One region of the Clostridium thermosuccinogenes genome, then DNA from elsewhere that is predicted to be linked to it. Evidence: predicted binding sites of a transcription regulator. Region 1 holds the regulator's gene; the other holds the start of a gene.
What was found. The regulator NrdR, encoded in region 1, represses ribonucleotide reductase genes. The targets are predictions, from matches to a motif close to CACNANATNTNGTG.

Region 1 (5,834 bases):
TCCATGACCTGGATTTGTGATTAGTAATAATCATAAAATATCAATAATTTGCTGCCCAAGCAAAAGTAAATACTGGCAGCTATATTTGAAATAAGCCTTTGTTTAGGGCATACATCATATATTATAGCATAAAATTAAAATAATCCCTTCTATTTATTTGTCAAAAAAATTTTGTATGAAAAGATTATTAACTGAAACTACTCTCATGTATTCAAATAGCCATACTTATATGATGCTGATGTCAAGATGAGGATGATTACTCCACTACTCCGAGGATAATTGCACAGGTAGAAAATTCTTTTGATAATGAAGTAACAACAAAAAGCAGGATTAAAGAAGGATTTGAATATACCATTGATCCATTCTACTAGCAGCTATGTCCCTACATCAATGGTTTCTGAACATCCTGTCAAGGCTCCTGTACTGAATCGCTTCAGCCAGATGGCGTGCTTTTATGTCTTCACTTTCATCCATATCGGCGATGGTGCGGGCAACTTTTAGTATCCTTCCGTGGGCTCTGGCACTAAGACCCAGCTTATCAAAGGCATTGCGTAAGAGTGCTTTCCCTTCGCTGTCGAGCTTGCAGAATTTATTAAGCATTGCCGGCTGGAGCTGGGAATTGGAAAAGATGTTAAGACCTTTATATCTTTCCAGCTGAATTTTCCTGGTCCTGTTAACCCTTTCCCGGATTGCGCTTGATTTTTCCCCTTCGGTGGAGCTTTCCAAATCACTGTACTTTACCGAAGCGACTTCAATCTGTATGTCTATCCTGTCCAGGAGGGGCCCCGACAGCTTCCCCAAGTACTGATGTATCTGCCTTGGGGTGCAGGTGCATTGCTTTGATATATCCAGGAGATTTCCGCATTTACAGGGATTGGCAGCGCAAATGAGAGTGGTCTTTGCCGGATATGTAAGGCTTGAGTTAATTCTGGATATGGTCACATAGCCATCCTCCAGCGGCTGCCTCAATACTTCCAGAGCGTCCCTGCTAAACTCGGGAAGCTCGTCCAGAAAAAGAACACCATAATGGGCAAGGCTTATCTCACCGGGCCTTGGAGTTTTACCTCCACCTATCAGGCTTATGTCCGATATGGTGTGGTGTGGACTGCGGAAAGGCCGTGTGGTGATCAAAGATGTGTTGGGAGGCAGCAAGCCAGCAATGCTGTAGACTTTGGTGACCTCCAGGGCTTCTTCAAAGGTCATCGACGGCAGTATGGAAGGGAGCCTCTTGGCGATCATGGATTTGCCAGAACCCGGGCTTCCAATCATCAGGCAGTTATGGGCACCGGAAGCAGCCACCTCTAATGCCCTTTTGACGTTTTCCTGTCCCTTTACATCCGCAAAATCCAGGTCATACACATGTCTGTTGTTAAAAATACTGTCAATGTCAATTATATATCTTTCTATCAATGCTTTACCTTTAAGATGATTGATAACTTCCGACAGATGCTTTGCCGGCAGGACCTTTAACTCCTTGACCACAGCAGCTTCATTGGCATTTTCCTTAGGGAGCACAAGAAATTCTATCCCTTCATCTCTTGCTGCCAGAGCCATGGACAGAATGCCTGTTACCGGCTTTATTTCACCATCCAGGGATAGCTCCCCGATGAACATATACCTGTCCAAATCACAAACGGAGATTTGCTCTGTAGCTGATAAAATGCCAAGAGCTATGGATAAGTCGTAGGACGAACCTTCCTTTCTGAAATTCGCGGGTGAAAGATTTATCGTTATCCTTCTTGCAGGGAACTCGAAACCTGTGTTTTTTATTGCGGCCCTTACCCTTTCTTTGGATTCCCTTACGGCCGCATCACCTAGGCCGACTATGTCAAAAGCCGGTATGCCGTTGCTGATATCCGTTTCTACTTTCACAATGTAACCGTCAATGCCGGTAAGACCACAGCTATTTATTTTCGCCAGCATAGAAAATTACCTCTTGCTAAATAATAAATCTTCTGTGCTGCCGATTTTAAGAAGCACAATTTAAAGGCTTTGAAAGATGGATTCCACCTCATTTTAAAAATCTCAACCAAGCATCATTCTCAATCCGCAGCACAATGTTTGCATTGATTTTGGTATAAAGTATTTTTGATATTATGTAACAACATAATAATACAATAAATTTTAAGAAGTGTATACATTTTTTAGCAAAATTCTTTGTATTTTGCTAAGTGAGGCTTATTTTTCCATGCTGTTGTCTTTCAATAGCTTTTTAAGCTCGTCCATGAAGGTGTTGACATCTTTAAACTGTCTGTAAACAGACGCAAACCTAACATATGCTACTTCATCGAGGTCTTTTAACTTGGCCATGACCATTTCTCCGATGGCCTGGGATGTTATCTCCCGCTGAAGCGAGTTATACGCCTGGCTTTCTATTTCGTCCACCAGACGTTCCAGATCTTCCGATGAGACAGGCCGTTTTTCACAGGCGCGCATAATGCCGTTTAAAAGCTTATTCCGGTCAAAAGCCTGCCGTGTTTTATCTTTCTTTATGACCATGATAGGAAGGTTTTCTACTTTTTCATAGGTGGTAAACCTCTTAAGGCATTTCGAACACTCTCTTCTCCTTCTTATTGCCGTGCCTTCATCAGTAGGTCTTGAATCTATAACCTTATCATCTTCATAGCCACAGTAAGGACATTTCATCTTTACATCCTCCAGTATAAATTATAAAAGGAAGGTGATGCTGCTTTGCCGTTCGATCAAAACAACATGCCAGGACATTATACCTTTAAACAATTTTATACCAATTTTTCATATCAGTCAAAGTATTTGCGCATAAATCTCTCATCCATATCGACAAAAATTATGTCATCGCCTATTTTACTGATATGATCCCAGGGAATGACAACTTCATCATCCTTGCCTATCATTTTAAAAATCCTTCCCGGGCCAGGTATAATTATGGCTTCAAGCCTGCCATCCTCCATATTGATTTCCACATCACTGACAAAGCCCAGTCTTCTTCCATCGTGAAGATTTATTACTTCCTTTTTCTTTAGATCCGATGTCCGGCACATGCTAATACCGCCCCTTTTCCTCATCATATCACCATAAAAAGTGCAGTTCACGATCAGACGCTTCTAAAGCGTACTGCACGAAATCATGGATAACGACAAAATTACCCTGCGACAACTAAAAGAATCCTTAAGCCAATTCCGTCATGCCTCATGGGCGATGAAGGAATAGCTTAAGCCTAGTTAATCCTTACAGTGCGCTATCGATATAAATATATGTCTATTGGCCGGAGTATATGAAAAAAACACCTTTCGGTGTTTTATATATATTTCTTCATGTGAAGGAGAGCTGTTTTTTCCAGTCTGGAGACCTGGGCCTGGGAGATTCCTATCTCTTCGGCGACCTCCATCTGGGTCTTACCTTCGAAGAACCGAAGGTTCAGTATTAATTTTTCTCTGTCATTCAGCTTTCTCATCGCTTCCTTTAACGCGATCCCTTCTAACCAGTTCTCATCAAGGTTTTTTTCGTCCTTAACCTGATCCATTACATATATGGCATCTCCGCCGTCATGATATACTGATTCGAACAAGGATATGGGGTCCTGGATCGCGTCCAATGCAAATACCACATCCTCTTGTGAAATTTTCAGTTCTTCAGCAATTTCACTTATCGTAGGTTCTTTTGAATTCTTGTTTGTCAGATATTCTTTAGCCTGAAGGGCTTTATATGCAATATCCCTTAGAGATCTGCTGACGCGGATGGAATTGTTGTCTCTAAGATAACGTCTGATTTCACCAATGATCATGGGAACGGCATAAGTGGAAAACTTTACATTCTGGTTTACGTCAAAATTATCGATGGCTTTGATCAGACCTATACAGCCAACCTGGAATAGGTCATCCACATATTCTCCTCTATTATTAAATCTTTGTATAACACTCAAAACAAGTCGAAGGTTTCCTCTTATGAACTCCTCTCTTGCTGTGCTGTCTCCATTGTGCATCCTCTCAAAGAGAGCTTTTTTTTGCTCATTTGTTAATACAGGCAGCTTTGATGTGTTTACACCACAAATTTCAACTTTATTGATCAGCATAGAAAAAACCTCCCGGCTACTAATTTCAGTCAGTATCATTATTGCCATGGAGGTCATTTTTATACTGGAAACGGGTGCAAAAAATTTTTGCAAAAGGCCTTGACAAGCCTTGAAATAGAGATGTTTGCGGCTTTTGCACGTCAAGTCATCCGGTTTATTTCTTTCTTAAGCCTGTTAATGATCCTCTTTTCCAGCCTGGAAATATATGACTGGGAAATACCCAGCATATCAGCCACTTCTTTTTGAGTTTTTTCCACTCCGTTTACTAGGCCGAACCTCAGTTCCATTATCTTTTTCTCACGCATGGAGAGCTTTTTCATAGCGGCATCCAGCAGCTCCTTATCCACCTCATCTTCGATGCTCCTGTAAATGAGGTCGCTGTCGGTTCCCAATATGTCCGAGAGAAGCAGTTCGTTTCCATCCCAGTCGATATTCAGAGGTTCATCTATGGATACCTCGGTCTTAAGCCTGTTGTTGCGCCTCAGATACATGAGAATTTCATTTTCTATGCATCGGGATGCGTATGTAGCCAATTTTATATTCTTAGAAGGATTAAAGGTGTTTATAGCCTTGATCAATCCTATCGTTCCAATGGATATGAGGTCTTCCACTCCCACCCCGGTGTTTTCAAACTTTCGGGCGATATATACCACCAGCCTCAGGTTTCGTTCTATCAGGATGGATTTGACGGCAAAATCCCTTTTTTCCAGCTTGCCCAGTAAATAGTTTTCTTCGTCAATGCTGAGAGGAGGAGGTAGTGCCTCGCTGCCTCCGATATAGAACAAGGATGAATCCGTCCTTATATTAAACTTTCTTAATAATTCGATATAGCGCAATTGGACAGCTAATCTCAATTTATTGATGATTTGCATTTCGATATCCCCTTTCATGTTCACTTCTATATCCAATGTATATTAAGCAAACTCTCTGTCTGCTTGTTTAATCAGGATATTAACTCCGGACTTAACAAAGCCCTATATTTTGCGTTTTTTGAAAGTGATCTGTTGTAAATACCTATTATTACATTCTCCACCCCCTTTTTTTCTTCATTTTCTTCCAGCTCGATATAATCGGGCTTAAATCCGATAAGCATACCGTTTTCCTTGCCCAGCGAGTTGAAAGGTATGAGCCTGAACCTTGAAAACCAATTGGATTTGGATACTATATCCGTGACACTGCTTAGGTCATTTTCTTTTGAGTTTTCAAAGATGCTTTGAATTTCAAAAGGCAGTATATCCTTTAGTGCAAGAAATTCTACAATGACTACAGGCATATTGGTCAAAGGATCATGCAGAGAATTGCCGGTGTCAATAAGGGCGGACATATCTGCTATTTTATTTTCAAAAGCTACTTTGAGGCGCACTATAAGTTTGTCCTTGATAAGCCTGGATTGAATCTCCTCCCAGAATATCCTCCCTATAATAACCACCGTCAATATCGAAAAAATCATAAATGTCCATTTTGATGATTGCCAGTAAACGTAGAAAACACCGTTTTTTACGAAGCCGCCTGTCTTATTTAAATAAAGAAAGGAAAAGGCTGCACCGGCAAAGATAAAAGTGGACACATAAAATATGGCAAGGATTTTAAAATATCTTCTGAAATTTTCAATAGAAAAGCTAATGGCCACCATCAAAGCGGACAGTATGACCTTTGCCATTGTGGTATAGTACACTTTGATACCGGGAAACAGTATCAGCACGACGACATAAACCGCGCCAACAAGCGCTCCCAGAAACAGACGGAGGCTTGAAGTACCAGCCTTTGAAAATCTGGCGGTTAC
Region 2 (5,834 bases), 200 kb from region 1:
GCATCCTGGAGCTGTAGCAGGTTCCAAGGGTTTGGCTGTTCGCCAATTAAAGCGGTACGCGAGCTGGGTTCAGAACGTCGTGAGACAGTTCGGTCCCTATCTGTCGCGGGCGCAGGATATTTGAGGGGATCTGTCCTTAGTACGAGAGGACCGGGATGGACGAACCTCTGGTGCACCAGTTGCATTGCCAAGTGCAGAGCTGGGTAGCCAAGTTCGGCAGGGATAAACGCTGAAGGCATCTAAGCGTGAAACCCACCCCAAGATGAGATATCCCATTCGAAAGAAGTAAGACCCCATGAAGACTACATGGTAGATAGGCCGGATGTGGAAGTGCAGTAATGTACGAAGCTGACCGGTACTAATAGGTCGAGGGCTTGACCAAGAAAAGAAGGTCTTTTAATAGTCTGAAAGTGAAGACAAGTCTTCGAAGAAAGCTTACATTATATAGTTTTGAGAGTGCAAGAAATTGCACAGAAAATATCTGGTGGCAATAACGAGAAGGAAACACCCGTACCCATTCCGAACACGGCAGTTAAGCTTCTCAGTGCCGATGATACTTGGACGGAGATGTCCTGGGAAAGTAGGTCGCTGCCAGGTTTATATTCCTCAATAGCTCAGTCGGTAGAGCATGCGGCTGTTAACCGCAGGGTCGTAGGTTCGAGTCCTACTTGAGGAGCCAGAAGGAAAGAACAATTATATTGTTCTTTCCTTTTTTAGTATCAAAAAGTAATCTGAAAACAACATAGCAAAATCATTTGCTGTTTATGTAAATAATAAGCTAAATCCCTGAAATAAACGGAAAAGATGTTTCAATAAGATAAATCCGGAGCAAAATAAAGAAAAATTCTATGAAATATGAAAAAAGAGTTTTATTACGACGGCAAATATGAAATAATATTAAAGTGCACAGAAATTTTATATTATATTTTGAAAAATAAGAAAAGTTTGTTGCTGCAAATCACAAAAGAGAAAATTTTATAGGCAACTTACCAGCATAAAATGGAACAAAAAAGGATTTTGTTTCATCTAATAAGAGATTAAGTAAGTGCCGTAAAATATAAATACATAACAATGGGGGTTGCTATGAAGAAAAATATCATTAAAAGAGTGCTTTCATTATTTGTAGTAGTATTGTTTGCCTTAAGTTTAGCAGTCGGATGCAATACCAACAGCAAAGGAAATGACAGTTCAACCCAGGGGACCGGAACGGAAAATGCCGGTCAAAAGGATAATAAAGACCTACAGGGAACTGTGAATCAGGAAAGTAAAAACAACGAAGGAGCATCAGAAGACGGTGACCAGAATCAAGGTGCCAATCCGGACGAAACCAAACCGGAAGATCAGGATGGCGATGGTGAAACCACGGATATACCTGATAAATCTAATGTGCCTTCAATAAGGGATATGAAGGTCAAAGCTCTGTACCTTACAGGTTGGACTGCCGGAATAGATGAAAAATTGCAGCACTTCATCGAGTTGGCGAAAACTACGGAAATAAATGCTTATGTGGTAGATATCAAGGACGATGACGGTCTTGTATCATATAAATCCAATATCCCTGCAGTGCAGGAGATTAATGGGTGGACTAATAAATATAATGTTGAAAAAGTCATAAAAGCATTTCACGATAACGGCATCCCTGTTATCGGAAGGCTGGTATGCTTTAATGACCCATATGCATCAAGCAAAAGAACGGAAATGGCAATAAAGCATGTTAATGGCGGTTTGTGGAGGGACCCTAATAAAAACCAAACATGGCTGAATCCATATAGTGAAGAAGCATGGAAATACATAGTGGATATAGCTAAGGAAGCAGTTGAATTAGGTTTTGATGAAATCCAGTTTGACTATGTCAGGTTCCCGGACGGAAAGAGAAGCACGATGAATTTTGGCAATCCGGGAATTGAAAAGTATGAAGCTATCAATAGGTTCCTTGAGTATGCGAGAAAAGAAATACCTGCAGAAATCCCGATATCGGCAGATGTTTTCGGCATAATACTGGAAAGCCCGGGAGATACAGAGGATATAGGCCAGTATCTTGAATTGGTAGGAAAAGACAATGTGGATGTCATATGTCCAATGGTGTACCCTTCTCATTATGCTGTAGGGCAGATTGTCAACAATGTCACATTTGCTAAACCTGATCTGGACCCTTATGGAGTTGTATACAATTCTCTTGTAAAAGGAAAAACCAGAATAGCAGCGGTGGAAGGATATAAAGCAAAGGTAAGACCCTACTTGCAGGATTTTACCGCATCTTGGCTTGGCAAAGGCTATTATCAGGAGTATGGCGCGGAGCAGGTAAGACAGCAAAAAAAGGCAGTATATGATGCCGGATACGAAGAGTGGATATTGTGGGATCCTAAAAATACTTATTCAGAAGCTGCATTGGAGAAAGAATGACACATAGTGCATTTTTAACAGAATCGTAAATCTCCGAAATCAAATAGGATGCAAAAATTAACTAAGCAAATATAAATATACCTGAAATGAATTTATATTTTAATCATTAATAAAAAGAAGCAGTAATATAAAAGTAGCATAACGGATATAGGATAGATGATTTAAAACAATTACATATCCTATATCTTTTTTTATATTATATTTTTTATTAACCATTAGGGCACATGCATTAGTTGATTTGATAAGAGTCTGTTTTTTTGGTGCGTAATAATTTTTAGTCTAGAGAAAAAAGATATCTTCGGCAGTTGCTTTTCTGTTATTTTCATATGACAGTTACCTAACTCGCGAAGTATCATGCATAAAATGTCCTAATACTCAATAGGACTTTATGACTAAGAAAATTTTCCTCAATTGTATTGACTTGTATCTTAAAAATGATACAATATACAGTGCTAGTAGAAAAATAATACACTAAATATTGTGAATTCTACGTCAACTGTACTATAAATTTGTGATTCTAGAGGTAAGTAACAGGCTTCTAGGTTGATGCCATGCATTATGGTAAATTGCACTAATTTATACCAATGAATGTCATTTGATGGATATTGTATTAAAACAAATGAAAATGATGATGTGAAGTAGCTTATGAAAAATGGGCCACAGCATTGTCAAAAAATCAAGGAGGCTTTAGTATGAGTTTAACGGAAAATGCGATTAAGGTACTGGAGAAAAGATACCTGGCCAAGGATGAAGAAGGCAGGCTTTTGGAAAATCCTGAAGGCATGTTCAGAAGAGTAGCCAAAGCAGTGGCTGCGGCGGATGTCAAGTATGTGTCGGCGCCGGAGCTTAAAAAGATTGAGCAGGAATTCTTTGAAATGATGGCTAACCTTGAGTTTTTACCCAATTCCCCCACACTGATGAATGCAGGAAGGCCCTTGGGACAATTGAGCGCATGTTTTGTATTACCGATAGAAGATACTATGGAAGGTATATTCGAAACTATTAAAAATGCGGCCTTGATACACAAAAGCGGTGGCGGAACAGGATTCAGCTTTTCCAGATTGAGGCCCAGAGGTGCCGCTGTAAATTCTACCGGAGGCGTAGCCAGCGGGCCGGTAAGTTTTATGAGAGTCTTTAACGCAGCTACCGAGGCGGTAAAACAGGGTGGTACCAGAAGAGGCGCAAATATGGGCATATTGAGGGTTGATCATCCTGACATTTTAGAATTTATAACCTCAAAAAGAGATAATGCAGATATAACAAATTTCAATATCAGCGTCGGTATTACCGAAGACTTTATGGAAGCTGTTGAAAAAGGCTGGGATTATGAGCTTATAGATCCCCATACCAAGAAGGTAACCGGCACTAAAAACGCTCGGGAAGTTTTCGACCTAATAGTGGATATGGCTTGGAACAACGGTGAACCGGGTATTGTTTTCCTGGACAGGCTTAATAAAGCCAATGTCACCCCGGAACTGGGCGAGATTGAAAGCACCAATCCCTGCGGAGAGCAGCCGCTTCTTCCGTATGAAGCCTGCAATCTTGGATCCATTAACTTAAGCCTTATGCTTAAAGAAAATGGAAATGTAGTGGACGTCGATTTCGATAAGCTGAGAAAAACAGTAATAAAGGCAGTGCATTTTCTGGATAATGTAATTGATGTGAACAAGTACCCGCTTCCTGAGATCGATGAGATGACCAGAGGGACAAGAAAAATTGGCCTTGGAGTGATGGGTTGGGCTGACATGCTTTGTAAGATGAGAATCCCCTATAACTCACAGAAAGCCATAAATCTCGCTGAAAAGGTTATGAAGTTTATCCAGGAAGAATCAAGGAAAGCATCTATTGAGATAGCTGAAAGAAAAGGTGTATTTCCATACTATGATAAGAGCATTTATAAAGAGATGGGCATCAGAGTGAGAAATGCTACCACCACAACGATTGCTCCAACCGGCACATTAAGCATTATTGCCGGGGTGTCCAGCGGAATAGAGCCTCTTTTTGCCATCTCGTATATCAGGAATGTTATGGATAATGATGAACTGGTAGAGGTGAATCCTCTGTTCAAGCAAATCGCCGAAAAAGAAGGCTTCTACTCCGAAGAACTGATGAGGAGAATTGCTAAAAAGGGTTCGATAAGCGGATTTGCAGAAATACCTAAGTATATAAGGGATGTGTTTGTGACCTCCCATGACATCTCTCCCGAAGGACATGTAAAGATGCAGGCGGCATTCCAGAAATATACTGACAATGCGGTTTCAAAAACGGTAAACCTTCGCCATGAAGCTACCAAGGAAGACGTCCGGGAAGTGTTCATACTTGCTGACAAGCTTAATTGCAAAGGAGTAACGATTTACAGAGATGGCAGCAGGGATTCACAGGTACTTAATATTGGCAAAGTTAACAATAGCAAAGCTGATGAAACCAAACAGGAAACCAAGCCGGTTACCCATATAGAACCTAGGCCCAGGCCTAATATCACTACAGGATTTACTGAGAAGGTAAAAATCGGATGCGGAAATCTATATATAACTGTCAATTATGATGAGGATGGAATTTGTGAGGTGTTCACAAATACCGGCCGTGCAGGTGGATGCCCGTCCCAGTCCGAGGCGACGGCACGACTCGTATCCATCGCACTGCGTTCAGGAATAAAAACCAAAACAATAGTTGAACAGCTGAAGGGAATAAGATGTCCTTCCACCATAAGGCAGAAAGGATTGAATGTATTATCCTGTCCTGATGCGATAGGTAGGCTGATAGAAAAAGTCGCAAAACTTCAAAATGGCACCGACGAAGAAGTTGCCGGCGAATTGTCGAGCACCGGAATACTTAACGTCCCCCGGCCGACAGCAAACTGTGACACTTCCGCTTGCAGCACTTGCACTATGCAAGACAGTTGCAACAACCCGGACAGGAACGATGCTGAGGTGATAAACGCATGTCCTGAATGCGGCAGGCCTGTGGAACATGAAGGCGGCTGTGTCGTATGCCGGAATTGCGGATATTCGAAATGCGGCTAAACTTTGCCAGCCGTTTATATCCTTAATCAATTAACATAACAATGCCTAGAAGGCGTTCTGATATTTGGAATTCTAAATACTCAAACCTCCAAGAAAAGGAGCTGTATTAGTTTAGCTAATGCGGCTCCTTTTCATTTTGCTGCATACAGTAAAATGAACTAAAATTCCATTATGTAGATGGTGCTTTTGAAAAGAGCTATATTTTCAGAGAAAAAACTTATACCCGAAATTATGTCTACTAAGGAAGCAAATATGCCTTTCATAAATATTTGTAAGACATTTTTATCATTGAGAAATGGAATTTGCAACCACCGGTTGCGGATAACTCAAATATGGTTATATTGTTTAGACTCAAGCATTCTCATATAATAAAAATCAGGCGGCCGCCAATATGATTGATATGATTGG

Region 2: a site for NrdR is predicted at 2,873-2,886, ahead of CDO33_RS08195 (vitamin B12-dependent ribonucleotide reductase). Genes of this name have one in related genera too.

The regions. Positions count from the first base shown of each region.
Region 1 covers NZ_CP021850.1:2,051,829-2,057,662, forward strand. Annotated here, with positions in the region: gene CDO33_RS09045 (YifB family Mg chelatase-like AAA ATPase) at 388-1,923, opposite strand; gene nrdR (transcriptional regulator NrdR) at 2,179-2,646, opposite strand; gene CDO33_RS09055 (YlmC/YmxH family sporulation protein) at 2,760-3,047, opposite strand; gene sigG (RNA polymerase sporulation sigma factor SigG) at 3,278-4,051, opposite strand; gene sigE (RNA polymerase sporulation sigma factor SigE) at 4,192-4,923, opposite strand; gene spoIIGA (sigma-E processing peptidase SpoIIGA) at 4,995-5,834, opposite strand, start outside.
Region 2 covers NZ_CP021850.1:1,856,350-1,862,183, forward strand. Annotated here, with positions in the region: rRNA gene CDO33_RS08175 (23S ribosomal RNA) at 1-382, shown strand, start outside; rRNA gene rrf (5S ribosomal RNA) at 481-597, shown strand; tRNA gene CDO33_RS08185 (tRNA-Asn) at 604-679, shown strand; gene CDO33_RS08190 (putative glycoside hydrolase) at 1,084-2,403, shown strand; gene CDO33_RS08195 (vitamin B12-dependent ribonucleotide reductase) at 3,096-5,426, shown strand.